DNA from 2 places in the Luteimonas vadosa genome. Region 1 is predicted to be linked to the other one. Evidence: predicted binding sites of a transcription regulator. Region 1 holds the regulator's gene; the other holds the start of a gene.
What was found. Region 1 encodes HrcA, which represses chaperone genes, less so after heat shock. Its sites were predicted from a motif close to TTNGCACTCNNNNNNNNNGAGTGCNAA; they were not measured.

Region 1 (7,888 bases):
TTGCTGGTCGCCTTGGCCAGCGCCTTTGCCGCCTTTTGCCGGGAGCGGGTCAATGCCGACGCGGCTTCGCGCCAGGCGTCCATGGCAGCCGCGATTTCCTGGTCCAGGACCCTCAGGCGGGTCCCGGCGGTGTGCAGGGTATCGCGCTCGGTGGCGAGGGCGTCGCGATGCTCCGCCAGCGATCCGGGCGGCACCCTGTGCTTGCGGGAAAGCTCGTGGAGGCGCGCGATGCGGCCTTCGAGGGCCTCGAACCGGGCCGGATCGACGTCCAGGTCGGCGCGGATGCGCTCCAGCAGGGCCGAGGCCTCGTCAAGCTGGATCGCGGCGGCATCGAGCATGTCATCGACTTCGCCCAGGCGCGGCTCGTGTTCCTGGAGGCGGTCGAGACCTGCGCGAAGCCGCTGCAGTTGCGCGGGCAAGGCGGGAGCGGCATCGCCACCGATGCAGGCCAGGGCATCGTCGCAACCCGAGATCAGGCTCGCCGCATGCGCCTGGCGGCGATGGTCGGCCTCCAGGTCGGCAAGGCTCTCGGCCGACAGGTTCTCACGGTCGAGCTCGGCCAGCTGGTGGTCGAGCCATTCGATCCGTTCCGAGACGTCGCCCCGCCTGGACAGTGCGTCGCGTTCCTCCAGCAGCGCGGTCCAGCGCCGGGCGGCATCACGGACCGCATCGAGCAAGGGGGTGTGGCCGCCATGGGCATCCAGCAGGGCCAGTTGGCTTTGCCGGGAAAGCAGGGCCTGGTGTTCATGCTGGCCATGGATCTCGACCAGCAGGCCCGCCAGCTCCGACAGCTGCGACAGCGTCGCCGGGCGGCCGTTGATCCAGGCCCGGGAGCCGCCATCGGCACGCAGCGTTCGGCGCAACACGCAGGCGTCGCCGTCGTCGAATTCCTGTTCGCGAAGCCACTGCACGGCAGGGGGCGACCCCGCCAGGGCGAATTCGGCATGCAGTTCGGCACGCTCGGCGCCGTGGCGGACCATCGCGCTGTCGGCGCGCATGCCCGACAGGAAGCCCAGCGCGTCGACCAGCAATGACTTGCCGGCGCCGGTTTCACCGGAAATCACCGTCATGCCGGGACCGAACTCCAGGTCGGTCCGAGAGACGACGGCGAAATCGCGGATGGACAGGCGCGTAAGCATGGCGCGATTGTGCCCGCTTGCCCGGCACGGTGACAGGGGCGCCGCCACGACGATCGCGCGGCGGGGCGCTTGCGCCCGGCACCCGGGGCGCCTATATGAAGGGCATGGTCAGCAACCGCTCCCCCGACGCCGCGCACGACCTCGACCCCCGCGCCCGCCAGCTGTTGCGCACCCTGATCGGCCGTCACATCCGCGACGGCGAGCCCGTTGGCTCGCAGACGCTGGCCAGGCACGCCGGCCTCGACGTCAGCCCAGCGACCATCCGCAACATCCTCGCCGACCTCGAGGAAGTCGGGCTGTTGTCGGCCCCGCATACGTCCTCCGGCCGCATTCCCACGGCGCAGGGGTACCGCGTCTTCGTGGATTCCCTGCTGCAGCTCAAGCCGTTGCCCGAGGCCGAAGTCGCCCGCCTGAGGCAGCAATTGCCAGCCGGTGGCGGCACGCAATCCTTGCTGGGCTCGGCATCGGAACTGGTGTCCGCGATGACGCACTTCGTCGGCGTGGTGAGCGTGCCCAAGCGGGAGCAGTTCGCCTTTCGCCACATCGATTTCGTCGCCCTGGACGGGCAGCGGGTGATGGCCATCGTGGTGTTCGCCGACAACGAAGTCCAGAACCGCATCGTCCAGGGCCGGCGCAATTACGAACCCGGCGAACTGGAACGGGTGGCGAACTACCTCAACCAGAATTTCGCCGGCCGCCCCCTGGCGGAGATCCGTGCCCGCCTGATCCACGACATGCGCGACGCGCGGAGCGAGATGGAGACCCTGCTGTCGCAATCGGTCGAGCTCGCCGAGCAGGCGCTGGCGCCCGATGGCGACGACATGCTGCTCGCGGGGCAGACCCGCTTGATCGGCGTCCAGGACCTGTCGGACCTGGATCGCCTGCGCGAGCTGTTCGAGGCCTTCGCACGCAAGCGGGAGATCCTGCAGCTGCTCGAGCGCACCGTGCAGGCCCCGGGGGTGCGGATCTTCATCGGCGAGGAGACCGGGCTGGCGCCGTTGGAGGGGGTTTCCCTGGTCACCGCTCCCTATTCCGCGGGCGGCCAGGTCCTGGGCGTGCTGGGCGTCATCGGGCCGACCCGGATGGCCTACGACCGGGTGATTCCGGTGGTGCAAGCCGCGGCCGACGTGCTGGGGGTCGCCTTGAATCCGGAGCGGACAACCCCATAGCTGTCCGGCCGGCGGCGTGACGCCCGCCAAGGAAAACCGGACCAAGATGAGCAACGAACCCCAGCAAGAGGCGGCCGAGGCGGCCGCGCAAGGCGATGACGCACCGGAAACGGCGGTGCAGGACGAGCTCGAAGCGCTCCGTGGCGAGGTCGAGCAGCTGCGGGCGCAGTCGCTCGTGGAACGCGCCGACCTGGAGAACCAGCGCAAGCGGCTGGAGCGCGAGGTCAGCAACGCCTGCCGCTTCGCGAACAAACAGCTGCTGAACGACCTCCTGCCGGTCCTGGACGGGATGGATGCCGCGCTTTCGACGGCAGACGCCGCCGACCCCCTGCGCGAGGGGGTTGAACTCACCCTCCGCGAGCTCAGCCGGATCTCCGCCAAGCATGGACTCGTCGCCGTCGCGCCGCGGCCGGGGGATGCCTTCGACCCGGAACACCACCAGGCGATGAGCGTGATCGAGGCCGAAGGCATCGCGCCGGGTGCGGTCGCGCAGACCTTCCAGAAGGGTTACCTGCTCAACGACCAGTTGTTGCGCCCGGCGATGGTGGCGGTGACGCCCCACGACTGAGCCGGAAGCGGCCCATGGCTTGAACCCTCCGGGCGCGCCCCCAGATAACCCCCATCGGCGGCGAGGCCGCCACGACAGACACGACAGACCAGAGAATTCGAGAGGGAATCCACTATGGCAAAGATCATCGGCATCGACCTGGGCACGACCAACTCGTGCGTGGCGATCATGGAAGGCGGCAAGGCCAAGGTCATCGAGAACAGCGAGGGCGACCGCACCACGCCGTCGATCGTGGCCTACACCAAGGACGGCGAGGTACTGGTCGGTGCGTCGGCCAAGCGCCAGGCGGTCACCAATCCAAAGAACACGTTCTACGCGGTCAAGCGCCTGATCGGCCGCAAGTTCGGCGACGCCGAGGTCAAGAAGGACCTCGACCTGGTGTCCTACGGGATCGTCGAGCACGACAACGGCGACGCCTGGGTGCAGACCAGCGACGGCAAGAAGCTCTCGGCGCAGGAAGTCTCCGCGCGGATCCTCGAGAAGATGAAGAAGACCGCCGAGGCCTACCTGGGCGAGACCGTGTCCGAGGCGGTGATCACCGTGCCGGCGTACTTCAACGACTCGCAGCGCCAGGCGACCAAGGACGCCGGCAAGATCGCCGGCCTGGACGTCAAGCGCATCATCAACGAGCCGACCGCCGCCGCGCTGGCCTACGGCCTGGACAAGAAGGGCGCCGACCGCAAGATCGCGGTCTACGACCTGGGCGGCGGCACCTTCGACGTCTCGATCATCGAGATCGCCGAGGTGGACGGCGAGAAGCAGTTCGAGGTGCTGGCCACCAACGGCGACACCTTCCTCGGTGGCGAGGACTTCGACAAGCGCGTGATCGACTACCTCGTCGAGGAATTCCAGAAGGACCAGGGCATCGACCTGCGCAAGGATCCGCTGGCGCTCCAGCGCCTGAAGGACGCGGCCGAGCGCGCCAAGATCGAGCTCTCCAGCGCCCAGCAGACGGAGGTCAACCTGCCCTACGTCACTGCCGACGCCTCCGGTCCCAAGCACCTCAACATCAAGCTGACCCGCGCCAAGCTGGAATCGCTGGTCGAGGACCTGGTCAAGAAGACCATCGAGCCGTGCAAGGTCGCGCTCAACGATGCCGGGCTGCGCGCCAGTGACATCAACGAGGTGATCCTGGTCGGCGGCCAGACCCGCATGCCCAAGGTGCAGCAGGCCGTGGCCGAGTTCTTCGGCAAGGAACCGCGCAAGGACATCAACCCGGACGAGGCCGTGGCCATCGGCGCCGCGATCCAGGGCGGCGTGCTCGCCGGCGACGTCAAGGACGTGCTGCTGCTCGACGTGACCCCGCTGAGCCTCGGCATCGAGACCCTGGGCGGCGTGTTCACCAAGATCATCGAGAAGAACACCACGGTGCCGACCAAGGCCTCGCAGACCTTCTCCACCGCCGAGGACAACCAGTCCGCCGTCACCGTGCACGTGCTGCAGGGCGAGCGCGAGCAGGCCCGCTACAACAAGTCGATGGCCAAGTTCGACCTGACCGGCATTGAGCCGGCGCCCCGCGGCATGCCGCAGGTCGAGGTGTCGTTCGACATCGACGCCAACGGCATCGTCCACGTGACCGCCAAGGACAAGAAGACCGGCAAGGAGCAGAAGGTCGAGATCAAGTCCGGCTCTGGCCTGTCCGAGGAGGAGATCCAGCGGATGGTGTCCGACGCCGAGGCGCATCGCGAAGAGGACAGGAAGTTCCAGGAGCTGGTCACGGCGCGCAACCAGGCCGACGCGCTGGTGCACAGCGCCCGGAGCGCCATCAAGGACAACGGCGACAAGGTCGGTGGCGAAGTGATCGGCCGCGTCGAGGGCGCGATCGCCGAGGTCGAGACGGCGATGAAGGGCGACGACAAGGCCCAGATCGAGGCCAAGACCACGACGCTGGAGGAAGCGGCGCAGGCCCTGTTCGCCGCGGCGGCCGCGCAGCAGGGGCCGGACGGCGAGGGCGGCGCGGGTCCCGAGGGCGGGGCGCCCTCCGGCGACGACGTGGTCGATGCCGAGTTCACCGAGGTCAAGGACGACGAACAGAAGCAGTAGGCCATGACGGCTGGATCGGCGATCGGAGGAGCGGGGCCTGGCCCGGCTCCTTCGGTCCGTCCGGCCGGCCGTTCCGGGATCCGCCGCCGGCCGCGCCGGTGCTGATCCGCAGCGACGCAACCTCCTCCCGGACCCCCAACTCCCGCCCATGAGCAAACGCGACTACTACGAAGTCCTGGGCGTCGCCCGGAACGCCAGCGAAGAGGAACTCAAGCGTGCCTATCGTCGCTGCGCGATGAAGCACCATCCGGACCGGAATCCGGGCGATGCCTCCGCGCTGGACAAGTTCAAGGAGTGCAAGGAGGCGTACGAAGTCCTCTCCGATGGCGGCAAGCGCCGCATCTACGACCAGCACGGACATGCCGCCTTCGAGCACGGCATGGGGGGCGGCAATGCCGGCCCGGGCTTCGGCGGGCCCGACATGGGCGACATCTTCGGAGACATCTTCGGGAACATCTTCGGCGGTGGCGCCGGCCGCGGCCCGCGCCGCGGCGCCGACGTGGGCTACGTGCTGGACCTGGACCTGGAAGAGGCGGTGGCGGGACTGGAAAAGCGCCTCGAGTTGCCGACCATGGCCGAGTGCGAGCCGTGCAACGGCACCGGCTCGGAGGACGGCAAGCTGGAAACCTGCGAGACCTGCCATGGGCGGGGCCAGGTGCGTTACCAGCGCGGGATCTTCTCCATGCAGCAGCCGTGCCCGCATTGCCATGGCCGCGGCCAGACTTTCCGCAATCCCTGCGCCGCCTGCCGCGGCAATGGCCGGGTCGAGGAAGAAAAGGTGTTGTCGGTCAAGATCCCGCCCGGAGTCGATACCGGTGACCGTATCCGCCTGGCGGGCGAGGGCGAGGCGGGACCGGCCGGGGCGCCTCCGGGCGACCTCTACGTTGAGGTCCGGGTCCGTCCGCACGGGATCTTCGTGCGCGACGGGGACGACCTGCACTGCGAGGTGCCGATCCGCATCACCCAGGCCGCCCTGGGCGACACCGTACGCGTCCCGACCCTGGGTGGCGATGCCGAGATCCGCATCCCCGCCGAGACCCAGACCGGGAAGGTCTTCCGCCTGCGCGGCAAGGGCGTGAAGTCGGTTCGCAGCCGCAGCGCCGGCGACCTGTACTGCAAGGCCGTGGTGGAGACGCCGATCAACCTGACCAACGAACAGCGCGAACTGCTCGATCGGTTCGAGAAGACCTTCACGGGCGAGAACGCCCGCCGCCACTCGCCGCGCTCGAGCACCTTCCTGGATGGAGTCAAAGGCTTCTGGGAGCGCATGGTGTCCTGACACCGCCTGCGCGGGTCTCGCGGGCAGCCCGGTGCAGGCGTGCCCTGCCTTGGTGATGGCTCCGCATCCGCGCTAGAGTGGCCTCGAGGGGGCCATGGTGATGCTTGTTCTGACGTACCGCCGCGAGGAATGCGAGGCCGATCGCGCCATCCGGGCGCGGCGCCCGCTCGAGGAGGGTCGTCTTGGCCGGTGAGCGACGGCTCCGGCTGGTCGCGCCGGGCTTCCGAAGCCTGCAGAAGCGGCTGGACTTCGAACGCAGCCTGACGGCCCTTTCGGCGGCGCTGATGCGCACCGAACCGGACGATCTCGACAGCGTGGTGGAGGACGCCCTCGCCACGGTCGGCACGTTCTTCCAGGTCGATCGCGCCTACCTGTTCGAGATCGACATGCAGGCCGGGCATGCCAGCAATACCCATGAATGGGTGGCCAACGGGATCAGCGCCGAGGCGCAGAACCTGCAAGAAGTGCCGGTCGATACGTACCCATGGCTGATGGCCGAACTGCGCGCGGACCGGGCGATGGTAATGAACGACATCGCCGACCTGCCAGAGGAGGCGGTCAACGAGCGCGAGGAATTCAGGCGGGAGGGAATCCGTTCGATCGCCGTGGTGCCGATCTGGCATGGCGTGGACCTTGCCGGCTTCGCCGGCTTCGACGCCGTCCGCAGGAAAGTCGTTTGGGAGGAGGACTACCTTCTCGGATTGCGACTGCTGGCCCAGGTGCTGGGCAGCGCGCTGCGGTCGCGGTCCCTGGCGCGGTGGCTCAGGCACATGGCCTTCCACGACGCCCTGACCGGGCTTCCCAACCGTGCGCTGCTGGAGGACCGGCTGCAGGCGGCGCTGCTGCGTGCCCGCCGGTACGACTCCGGCCTGTTGCTTGCCATGGTGGACCTCGATGACTTCAAGCTGGTCAACGACCGGCACGGCCATGCCATCGGCGATGCCGTCCTGTGCCAGGTAGCGCGCCGGCTGCAGCAGGCATTGCGCAGCACCGATACGGTGGCCCGGCTCGGGGGCGACGAATTCGTGCTGGTGGTCGAGGACGTGAGCGAGTCGATCCAGGTCGTCGCCGATCGCCTGCTGTCATCCTTCGATCCGGAGTTCGTGATCGAGGGCGTGCGACTTCGGGTCAGCCCCAGCATCGGCATCGTCCAGGTCCCGCCCGGCTTGTCGGATGCCGATGCCCTGATGCGGCATGCCGATGCCGCGATGTACCGGGCCAAGGCGGCCGGCAAGCACCGCTGGGTCTGCGAGCGGGCTTGAGGGCGAACCAGCCGTGCCCAGCCTTGCCGCAGGCGCGGCGCGCCGCTAGCCTGCGCCGATGAGCGATCCGTTGCCGATCCTGGTCCATGGCGCCTCCGGCCGCATGGGCCAGACCCTGCTGCGCCTGTGCGGCGAAGCGGACCCCCCGTGCCGGGCGGTCGCCGGTGTGAGGCGCGAGGTCCGGCAGCGCGTCGTCGGCGGCGTGCCGCAGTTCTCGTCCCGCGAATTGCAGGGGACGCCGGCATTCGACGTCGCGATCGACTTCAGCCTTCCCGTGGCCTTCGATGGCGTGCTGGCGCTTTGCCTGGAGCGGGGCGCCGCGCTGGTGTCGGGGACGACCGGCCTTTCCGACGAGCAGCGGCACGCCTTGGCGGCCGCCGCTCGGCGCATCCCGGTGCTGTGGGCCTCCAATTTCAGCCTCGGGGTAG
Region 2 (7,888 bases), on a different contig from region 1:
CGCCTTCCTTGATCTCGATCTCGGAGAGGTTGGACTCCTCCAGCAGGTCGATCAGCTTCTTGATTTTTCTCAGGTCCATGGGGGCCTCGGTTGGTGTCGTCGGCATCCGTGGCCGGATGCGCGCTCGGTCAAGGAAAACAGGTCAGGGGTCGCGCCGGTCCAGGCGCTGCATGGCCGCGGCCAGCGCCAGCCCGTAGGACAGCGGACCGAAACCGGAGACCACGCCCACGGCGAGGTCGCTGAAATAACTGGTGGCGCGGAAGGGCTCGCGCGCATGCGGGTTGGACAGGTGGACTTCGATGAAGGGGATCGCGACGGCGGCCAGCGCATCGCGCAGCGCCACCGAGGTGTGGGTGAACCCGGCCGGGTTGACCAGCAGGAACGCGATGCCTTCCTCGCGACTGGCGTGGACGCGCTCGACCAGGGCGTGTTCGGCATTGGACTGGAAGGAGGCGAGGGCATGGCCCGCCGCCTCGGCCCGCGCGGACAGGTCGGCGTCGATCTCCGCCAGGGTGGCCCGGCCGTAGACGTCGGGCTCGCGGCTGCCAAGCAGGTTGAGGTTGGGCCCGTGAAGGACCAGCAGCTTCGCCATGCGCGAGGGAGGCCGGGAACAGGGCGGCCAGTTTGCTGGAAAGTGCAGATACTGTCCAGATCGACGAAGTTTCGCCGAATTCCGCCGTTTTAATCGGTTGTTTGAGTGTTGGCTCTAACCAGGCCGGCCGGCGTCAGGGCTGGACCCAGGCGTCGATTTCGCCGGCCTCGAACGGCCCGATCTGCTGCTTCAGCAACCGGCCCTCGGCCGAGATCAGCACCGAATAGGGCAGCACGCCGCGGCGGTTGCCGAGCTGCACACCGGCATCGCCGGGGCCCGGGGCGTCCACGGCAATGGGGTAGCTCACCGGCACCCGCGCCAGGAAGGCGCGCACGGCGTCCTCTTCATCCAGCGCGATACCGACCACTTGCACGCCGTTGTCGCCTTGTTCGACGGAGAAGCGTTGCAGCTCCGGCATTTCGGCAATGCAGGGCCCGCACCAGCTGGCCCACACGTTCACCAGCAGGGGGCGGCCGGTGAAGTCGGCCGGGAGCACCACGCGGCCGCCGTCCAGGAGGCGGACGGGGATCGCCGGCACGGGTTGCCCCCGGGTGGCGACGGCCAGCCCGCCGGGGGGTGCCGGCGTGACCAGGTCGATGGCCGATTGCACCACGTGTTGGCCCCATTCGGTCCGCAGCAACGGCCCCGGGCCGTGGATGGCGAAGCCGGCGACCACGCCCAGCGTCGCGGCCACGAAGGCGACCAGCAGGACCTTGCCGCTGCCCCGCATCAGGGCGCGGTGCCGGCACGACGGACGCGCGCGACGAAGGGTTCGGCCTTCTCGAAGCCGAACAGTCGCAGCTCCCGGCGCTCGCGGCCATCGGCATAGAACAGGGTGGCCGGCGGCCCGATGATGCCAAGCCGCTTCATCAGCGCCTGGTCCACGGCGTCGTTGGCGGTAACGTCGGCCTTGAGCAGGACGAAGTCGGCCAGCGCGGCGTGCACTTCGGGCCGGGTGAAGGTGTATTTCTCCATTTCCTTGCAGGCCACGCACCAGTCCGCGTAGAAGTCGAACAGCAGCGGCTTGCCGGCCGACCGCGCCGCGGCGACCTCGCGATCGAGGTCGGCCAGCGACTTGATGGTGCGGAAGGGGAGCTCGCGGTTTTCCCCTTGGCCGAAGGCACCCGCCAGCGGCTGCAGCGGGTCGCGTCCGCCGGCCATCGCCCCCAGCAGTTCGGCAGCGCCGACCACGGCCAGCACCAGCCCGGCGAATCGTGCCAGCCAGCGCGCGCGGTCGCCCTGCGCACGAGACAGCGCCGAGAAGGACGCCGCCGCCGCGGCCAGCGCCAACAGGCCGTACAGCGCCAGCGTCGCGGGGCCCGGCAGGATGCGCGACAGCATCCACACCGCCAGGCCCAGGAACACGAATCCGAACACGCGTTGCGCCGCGGTCATCCACGGGCCGCTGGTCGGCATGCCGCGGCCGGCCGCGACGCCGAAGGCCAGCAACGGCACGCCCATGCCCATGCCGAGCAGGAACAGCGCCGCGCCGCCGAATACGGGGTCCTGGCTCTGGCCGATGTACAGCACCGCCGCGGCCAGCGGCGGCGCGACGCAGGGCCCGACGATCAGCGCCGACAGCGCGCCCATCGCCGCGACGCCGGCCAGCGAACCGCCCCGCTGGCGCTCGGTCACCGCGCCAAGGCGCGCGCGCAGGGCCTGCGGAAGTTGCAGCTCGTACAAGCCGAACGACGACAGCGCCAGCGCCACGAACAGGCCCGCGAACAGCACGATGATCCACGGCGTCTGGAACGCCACCTGCAGGTTGGCGCCCAGCAGCGCCGCGACCACGCCCGCGACGGTGAACACCAGCGCGTTGGCCAGCACGTAGACGAACGACAGCAGCAGCGCGCGCCCGGTGCCCAGCCGCGTGCCGGCGCCGGCGATCAGCCCGGACAGGATCGGGATCATCGGCAGCACGCAGGGCGTGAAGGCCAGCAGCAGGCCGGCACCGAAGAAACCCAGCAGCGCCCACCAGCGTCCCGGACCGGACAGGGATGCGGCCAGGCGGCTGTCGTCGGCGAGGCCTGCGCTGGCGTCCCCGGCGGCAGGCGTGGAAGCATCGCTGTCCTCCCCGGCGGGCCCGGGTCCGGCGTCGATGGATGCGCCTGGCGCGTCGTCGGCGGGCGTGGTTCCCGCCAAGCCTTCCGGCGTCCCGGCCAGCGGGATCCCGGTGCCTTGGCCGGCAGCCGGCGTCGGCGCGGACGTCGTCGCGTCCATCCCCGCGGCATCGGCGCCGGCGGTACCGACGGCGGCCGCCGGCAGCGCGATGCGCACGGTGCGGGTCATCGGCGGGTAGCAAATGCCGTCGTCCTGGCAGCCTTGGAAGGTGGCCGTGAGCACCACGGTCCGCGCTTGACCGGTGGCGCGGCGCAGCGGCACGGGCACGTCGACCTGGTCGAAATACACCACGACGTTGCCGAAGTGCTCGTCGTAGTGCTGTTCGCCCCGCGGCCAGCGCGGCTTGGCGAGGGCGATGCCGGGTTGGTCCAGCTTCAGCGCCGTCCGGTCGCGGTACAGGTAATAACCGCGCGCCGGCGTGAACCGCAGCAGCAAGGTGTTGCCGTCGCCGGCGATGGCTTCGAACCCGAAGGCCTGTTCCGGCGGAAGTGGCAGGGGGTCGGTGGCACCGGCGATCCGCGCCCCCGGAAGCGGCGACGCCGATGGCGTCGCGAGCGACCGCCCCAGCGCGGCGAAGCCGGCATCGGCGCGCGGCGCCGCGCCCGCGCCGGCGGCAGCGGCCGGGAGGTCCACTTGCACGGTGCGCACCTGGGGCGGATAGCACACCCCGACATCGGCGCAGCCCTGGTACTTGATCCGCAGCTGGACCCGGCGCGCGCCGGCGGCGGCCTCGCCGGGCAGCACCGCGCGCAGCTGCCCGCGGTAGGTCTCGACATCGCCGAAGAATTCGTCGGTGTAGCGCTTGCCGGTTGGCAGTTGCAGCGTCCCGGCGTCGAATCCGCCGCCGACCACCTCGACCGCCGTGCGGTGCCGGTAGAGGTAGTAGCCCTCGGCGATCGTAAAGGCCACGACGATGCGGTCGCGGGCCGAGGACTCGGCCCGCAGCACGAAGGCCTGGTCGACCGGCAGCAGCTCGTCCTCGTCGACCGCGGCCTGGACGGCCTGCGGGCAGGCCAGGGCCGCGCACAACGCGAATGCCGCGAACGCGCGGCGCAGGACGGACGATGGGTTCACCGTGGACTGGCTCCGGGGCGGGACGCGTCGGCGACCCAGGCAAGGTAGGCGGCCGAGCCGCCGCTGGCTTGGACCGCGACGACCTCGGGCAGTTCATAGGGGTGCAGTTCGGCCAGCCTCGCGGACAGGGCGGCGACGCGGTCGCTGCCGGTCTTGGCCAGGAGCAGGATCTCGTCGGCCTGCTCCACGGCGTCCCGCCACCGGTACACCGAGCGCAGCCCCGGCAGCACGTTGACGCAGGCGGCCAGCCGCTCCTCGACCACCGCCTCGGCCAGGCGCGAGGCCGTGGCGGCGTCCGGGCAGGTGCAATAGACGAGGCTGACGGCGGGTGCAGGCGGCATGCGGGGATTCTACCGGTCGGTCGCGCCGGGCTGGTTCCCTCGAGCGAAGCGCCAGTGGGGTCCGACGCGGCGCGACTACCCGCCGACGATTCGACTGCCGCCCCTTGAATCGCCCACGGCCGTACCCATGTCACGGGCATCCCCGGCCCGCGCCGGGTTTTCGTGCCCGCGGGTTTGGCACTCGGCACTCCCGACTGCTAGCATCCGCGCCCTGCTTCACCGCCTCTTGATCTTTTTTCTTCCACCAATCAATTACTTGCGAGGGTTGCAATGAATCTCAAGCCGCTCTACGACCGCGTGGTCGTCAAGCCCATCGAAGCCGACGAAGTCACGGCCGGTGGCATCGTCATTCCCGACAACGCCAAGGAAAAGCCCACCAAGGGCGAAGTGGTCGCGGTCGGCGAGGGCAAGCCGCTGGACAACGGCAGCCTGCGCGCCCCGAAGATCAAGGTCGGCGACAAGGTCATCTACGGCCAGTACTCCGGCAGCGCCTACAAGCACGAAGGCACCGAATACAAGATCGTGCGCGAAGACGACATCCTCGCCGTCATCGGCTGAGCCGTCCCGCCGCACGACGCTCCCCCTTTTACTGACTCCCTATCGAGGTAACTGCAATGTCCGCCAAGGAAATCCGTTTCGGCGAAGACGCGCGCGCGAAGATGCTGCGCGGCGTCAACGCCCTGGCCAACGCCGTCAAGGCCACCCTCGGCCCGAAGGGCCGCAACGTCGTGCTCGAGAAGAGCTACGGCGCCCCGACCATCACCAAGGACGGCGTCTCCGTCGCCAAGGAAATCGAGCTTGCCGACAAGTTCGAGAACATGGGCGCGCAGATGGTCAAGGAAGTCGCTTCCAAGACCTCCGACAACGCCGGTGACGGCACCACCACCGCCACCGTGCTGGCGCAGTCGCTGATCCGCGAGGGCATGAAGGCGGTCGCCGCCGGCATGAACCCGATGGACCTCAAGCGCGGCATCGACAAGGCAGTGGTCGCCGCGGTGGACGAGCTCAAGAAGATCAGCAAGCCCACCGCCGACGACAAGGCCATCGCCCAGGTCGGCACCATCTCGGCCAACAGCGACGAGTCCATCGGCAACATCATCGCCGACGCGATGAAGAAGGTCGGCAAGGAAGGCGTAATCACCGTCGAGGAAGGTTCGGCGCTGGACAACGAGCTGGACGTGGTGGAGGGCATGCAGTTCGACCGCGGCTACCTGAGCCCGTACTTCATCAACAACCAGCAGTCGATGTCGGCCGAGCTGGACGATCCCTTCATCCTGCTGCACGACAAGAAGATCTCCAACGTCCGCGACCTGCTGCCGGTGCTCGAGGGCGTGGCCAAGGCCGGCAAGCCGCTGCTGATCGTCGCCGAGGAAGTCGAGGGCGAAGCGCTGGCGACCCTGGTGGTCAACACCATCCGCGGCATCGTCAAGGTGGTCGCGGTCAAGGCACCGGGCTTCGGTGACCGCCGCAAGGCGATGCTGGAGGACATGGCGATCCTCACCGGCGGCACCGTGATCTCCGAGGAAGTCGGCCTGACGCTCGAGAAGGCGACCATCAACGACCTCGGTCGCGCCAAGAAGATCCAGGTCACCAAGGAAAATACCACCATCATCGACGGCGCCGGCGAGTCCAGCGGCATCGAAGGCCGCATCAAGCAGATCAAGGCGCAGATCGAGGACACCTCTTCGGACTACGACAAGGAAAAGCTGCAGGAGCGCGTGGCCAAGCTGGCCGGCGGCGTGGCGGTGATCAAGGTCGGCGCCTCGACCGAGATCGAGATGAAGGAAAAGAAGGCCCGCGTCGAGGACGCCCTGCACGCCACGCGTGCGGCGGTTGAAGAGGGCGTGGTCCCGGGCGGCGGCGTCGCGCTGATCCGCGCGCTGCAGGCCATCGGCGAGCTCAAGGGCGACAACGTCGACCAGACCCACGGCATCAACATCGCCAAGCGCGCGATGGAAGCGCCGCTGCGCGAAATCGTCGCCAACTGCGGCGAGGAGCCCTCGGTCGTGCTCAACAACGTCAAGGACGGCAAGGGCGACTACGGCTACAACGCCCAGACCGGCGAGTACGGCGACATGATCGCGTTCGGCATCCTGGACCCGACCAAGGTCACCCGTTCGGCGCTGCAGAACGCGGCCTCGATCGCCGGCCTGATGATCACCACCGAGGCGATGGTCGCCGAGCTTCCCAAGAAGGAAGAGCCGGCCATGGGCGGCGGCGGCATGGGCGGCATGGGTGGCATGGGCGGCATGGATTTCTGATCCGGCCCCACGGCTGCACCGCGACACAAAAGCCCCGCAGCGATGCGGGGCTTTTTTCATGAAGCGTATCGATCCGCGACCCGGGGGTTACTCCAGCCAGGGGTTGCGCATCGGCTCCACCTTGGCGACGTCCGGCGCCGCCTGCACCCGCTGGATCTGCGCGCGCAGTTGCTCGGCGATCTTGGCTTCGACCGGCAACTTCTCCTGGTCGAGCAGGCGCCGGTAGGCACCGATCGCCTCGTCGCGGCGTCCCAGCCGCACGTAGGCGTTGCCCAGCTCCACGCCTGCATCGACCGCCTGTGGTCCCAGCGGCACCACTTCCTCCAGCCGCGCCGCGACCAGGGCCCAGTCGTCGCCATTCTCCTTGTAGATGTAATCCATGACCTTCCTCTTGAGACTGCCCGCGCGCGACTGCGGTCGCACCAGGGTGCCGCGCCAGATGCCGACGTGGCCGTAGCGCGCCACCATCCGCATGTCGCGAAACACCACCTCCGGGTCCCAGTCCCACTGCGGCCACGGCAGGGTGCTGGGCATGGGATAGATGAACCAGCCATCGAAGCGTCCCTCGACGTTGGTGTCGTCCAGGGACTCGACGAAGCGACGCTGCCGCAGTCCGGCCGCACGCATCTGCGGCTCGCCTACCCAGTAATCCACGTACATCGGCAGTCCAGAGGGCGCGATGTGGCGATCGTGGAAGGCGCGCAGCTCGTGAAAGCGCTGGCCCAGGTCCGTGCCTTCGTCGGTGAAGTAGCGATGCGCGCCCTGCGTACCGCCGACGAGTTCGTTGTGGTACTCCCACAGGCGTGGTTCGCCCAGGGTCATGGCCGCGGCGACGAGGTAAGTCGCGGCCACCCCGGCCAGCATTGCATGCTGGCGGCGTTGCCATGCCCAGGCCAACACGCCCCCGGCGAAGATCGCGGCGCCGACCACCACGGGCAGCGCGTGGCGCACCCCACCCCAGATCCCATCCGAGCCGACCAGCGCGACCATGTGGAAACCGCAGGCCGCCACGGTCATCGCGAGGGCCCAGCGCGCGGCCGCCGGCAGCTTGCGCCGGAAGGCGAGCGGCACGCCGGCCAGCGCGAGCGCGAGCAGCGCCAATGGAAACTTCGCGAGCAGGATCGCCGGCCAGCTGAACCATGGTGGATGGCCGTTGTAGGCCCGGCCCCAGACGAAATGCATGCCGATCCCGCGCCCTTCGACGCCGGTGCGCACCGTGTCCGCCAAGCCCCACAGGTAGGCCCGCGGCAGCAGCTTGTGGCCGTCAGCGAAATGCAGCGCGGCGCGCCAGTGCGGCAGGGTCAGTTCGTCGATCTTTTCCGCCATCGGCCGGTTGAAGGCGTCACTGCCGTCCGCCCCGGCATGGAAGCGCAGGCCGTAACTCGCCCACAACAGCGCGAGCGCCACGAGTGCGGCCCCGGCCAGCATCGCCAGGCGCACGACGACGGCGCGGGGCCCCAGTTTCCAGCCCGAGAGCGCTGCCAGCGCCAGCAACAGCC

Region 2: groES (co-chaperone GroES) is a predicted target of HrcA. The motif match lies at 4,303-4,329, and genes of this name have one in related genera.

The regions. Positions count from the first base shown of each region.
Region 1 is NZ_BAABJY010000002.1:590,901-598,788, forward strand. It holds gene recN (DNA repair protein RecN) at 1-1,139, opposite strand, end outside; gene hrcA (heat-inducible transcriptional repressor HrcA) at 1,244-2,308, shown strand; gene grpE (nucleotide exchange factor GrpE) at 2,355-2,876, shown strand; gene dnaK (molecular chaperone DnaK) at 2,991-4,919, shown strand; gene dnaJ (molecular chaperone DnaJ) at 5,068-6,198, shown strand; gene ABD970_RS08615 (diguanylate cyclase domain-containing protein) at 6,381-7,460, shown strand; gene ABD970_RS08620 (4-hydroxy-tetrahydrodipicolinate reductase) at 7,519-7,888, shown strand, end outside.
Region 2 is NZ_BAABJY010000001.1:992,616-1,000,503, forward strand. It holds gene accB (acetyl-CoA carboxylase biotin carboxyl carrier protein) at 1-79, opposite strand, end outside; gene aroQ (type II 3-dehydroquinate dehydratase) at 143-592, opposite strand; gene ABD970_RS04520 (TlpA family protein disulfide reductase) at 726-1,322, opposite strand; gene ABD970_RS04525 (protein-disulfide reductase DsbD) at 1,322-3,787, opposite strand; gene cutA (divalent-cation tolerance protein CutA) at 3,784-4,128, opposite strand; gene groES (co-chaperone GroES) at 4,399-4,686, shown strand; gene groL (chaperonin GroEL) at 4,743-6,389, shown strand; gene ABD970_RS04545 (tetratricopeptide repeat protein) at 6,477-7,888, opposite strand, start outside.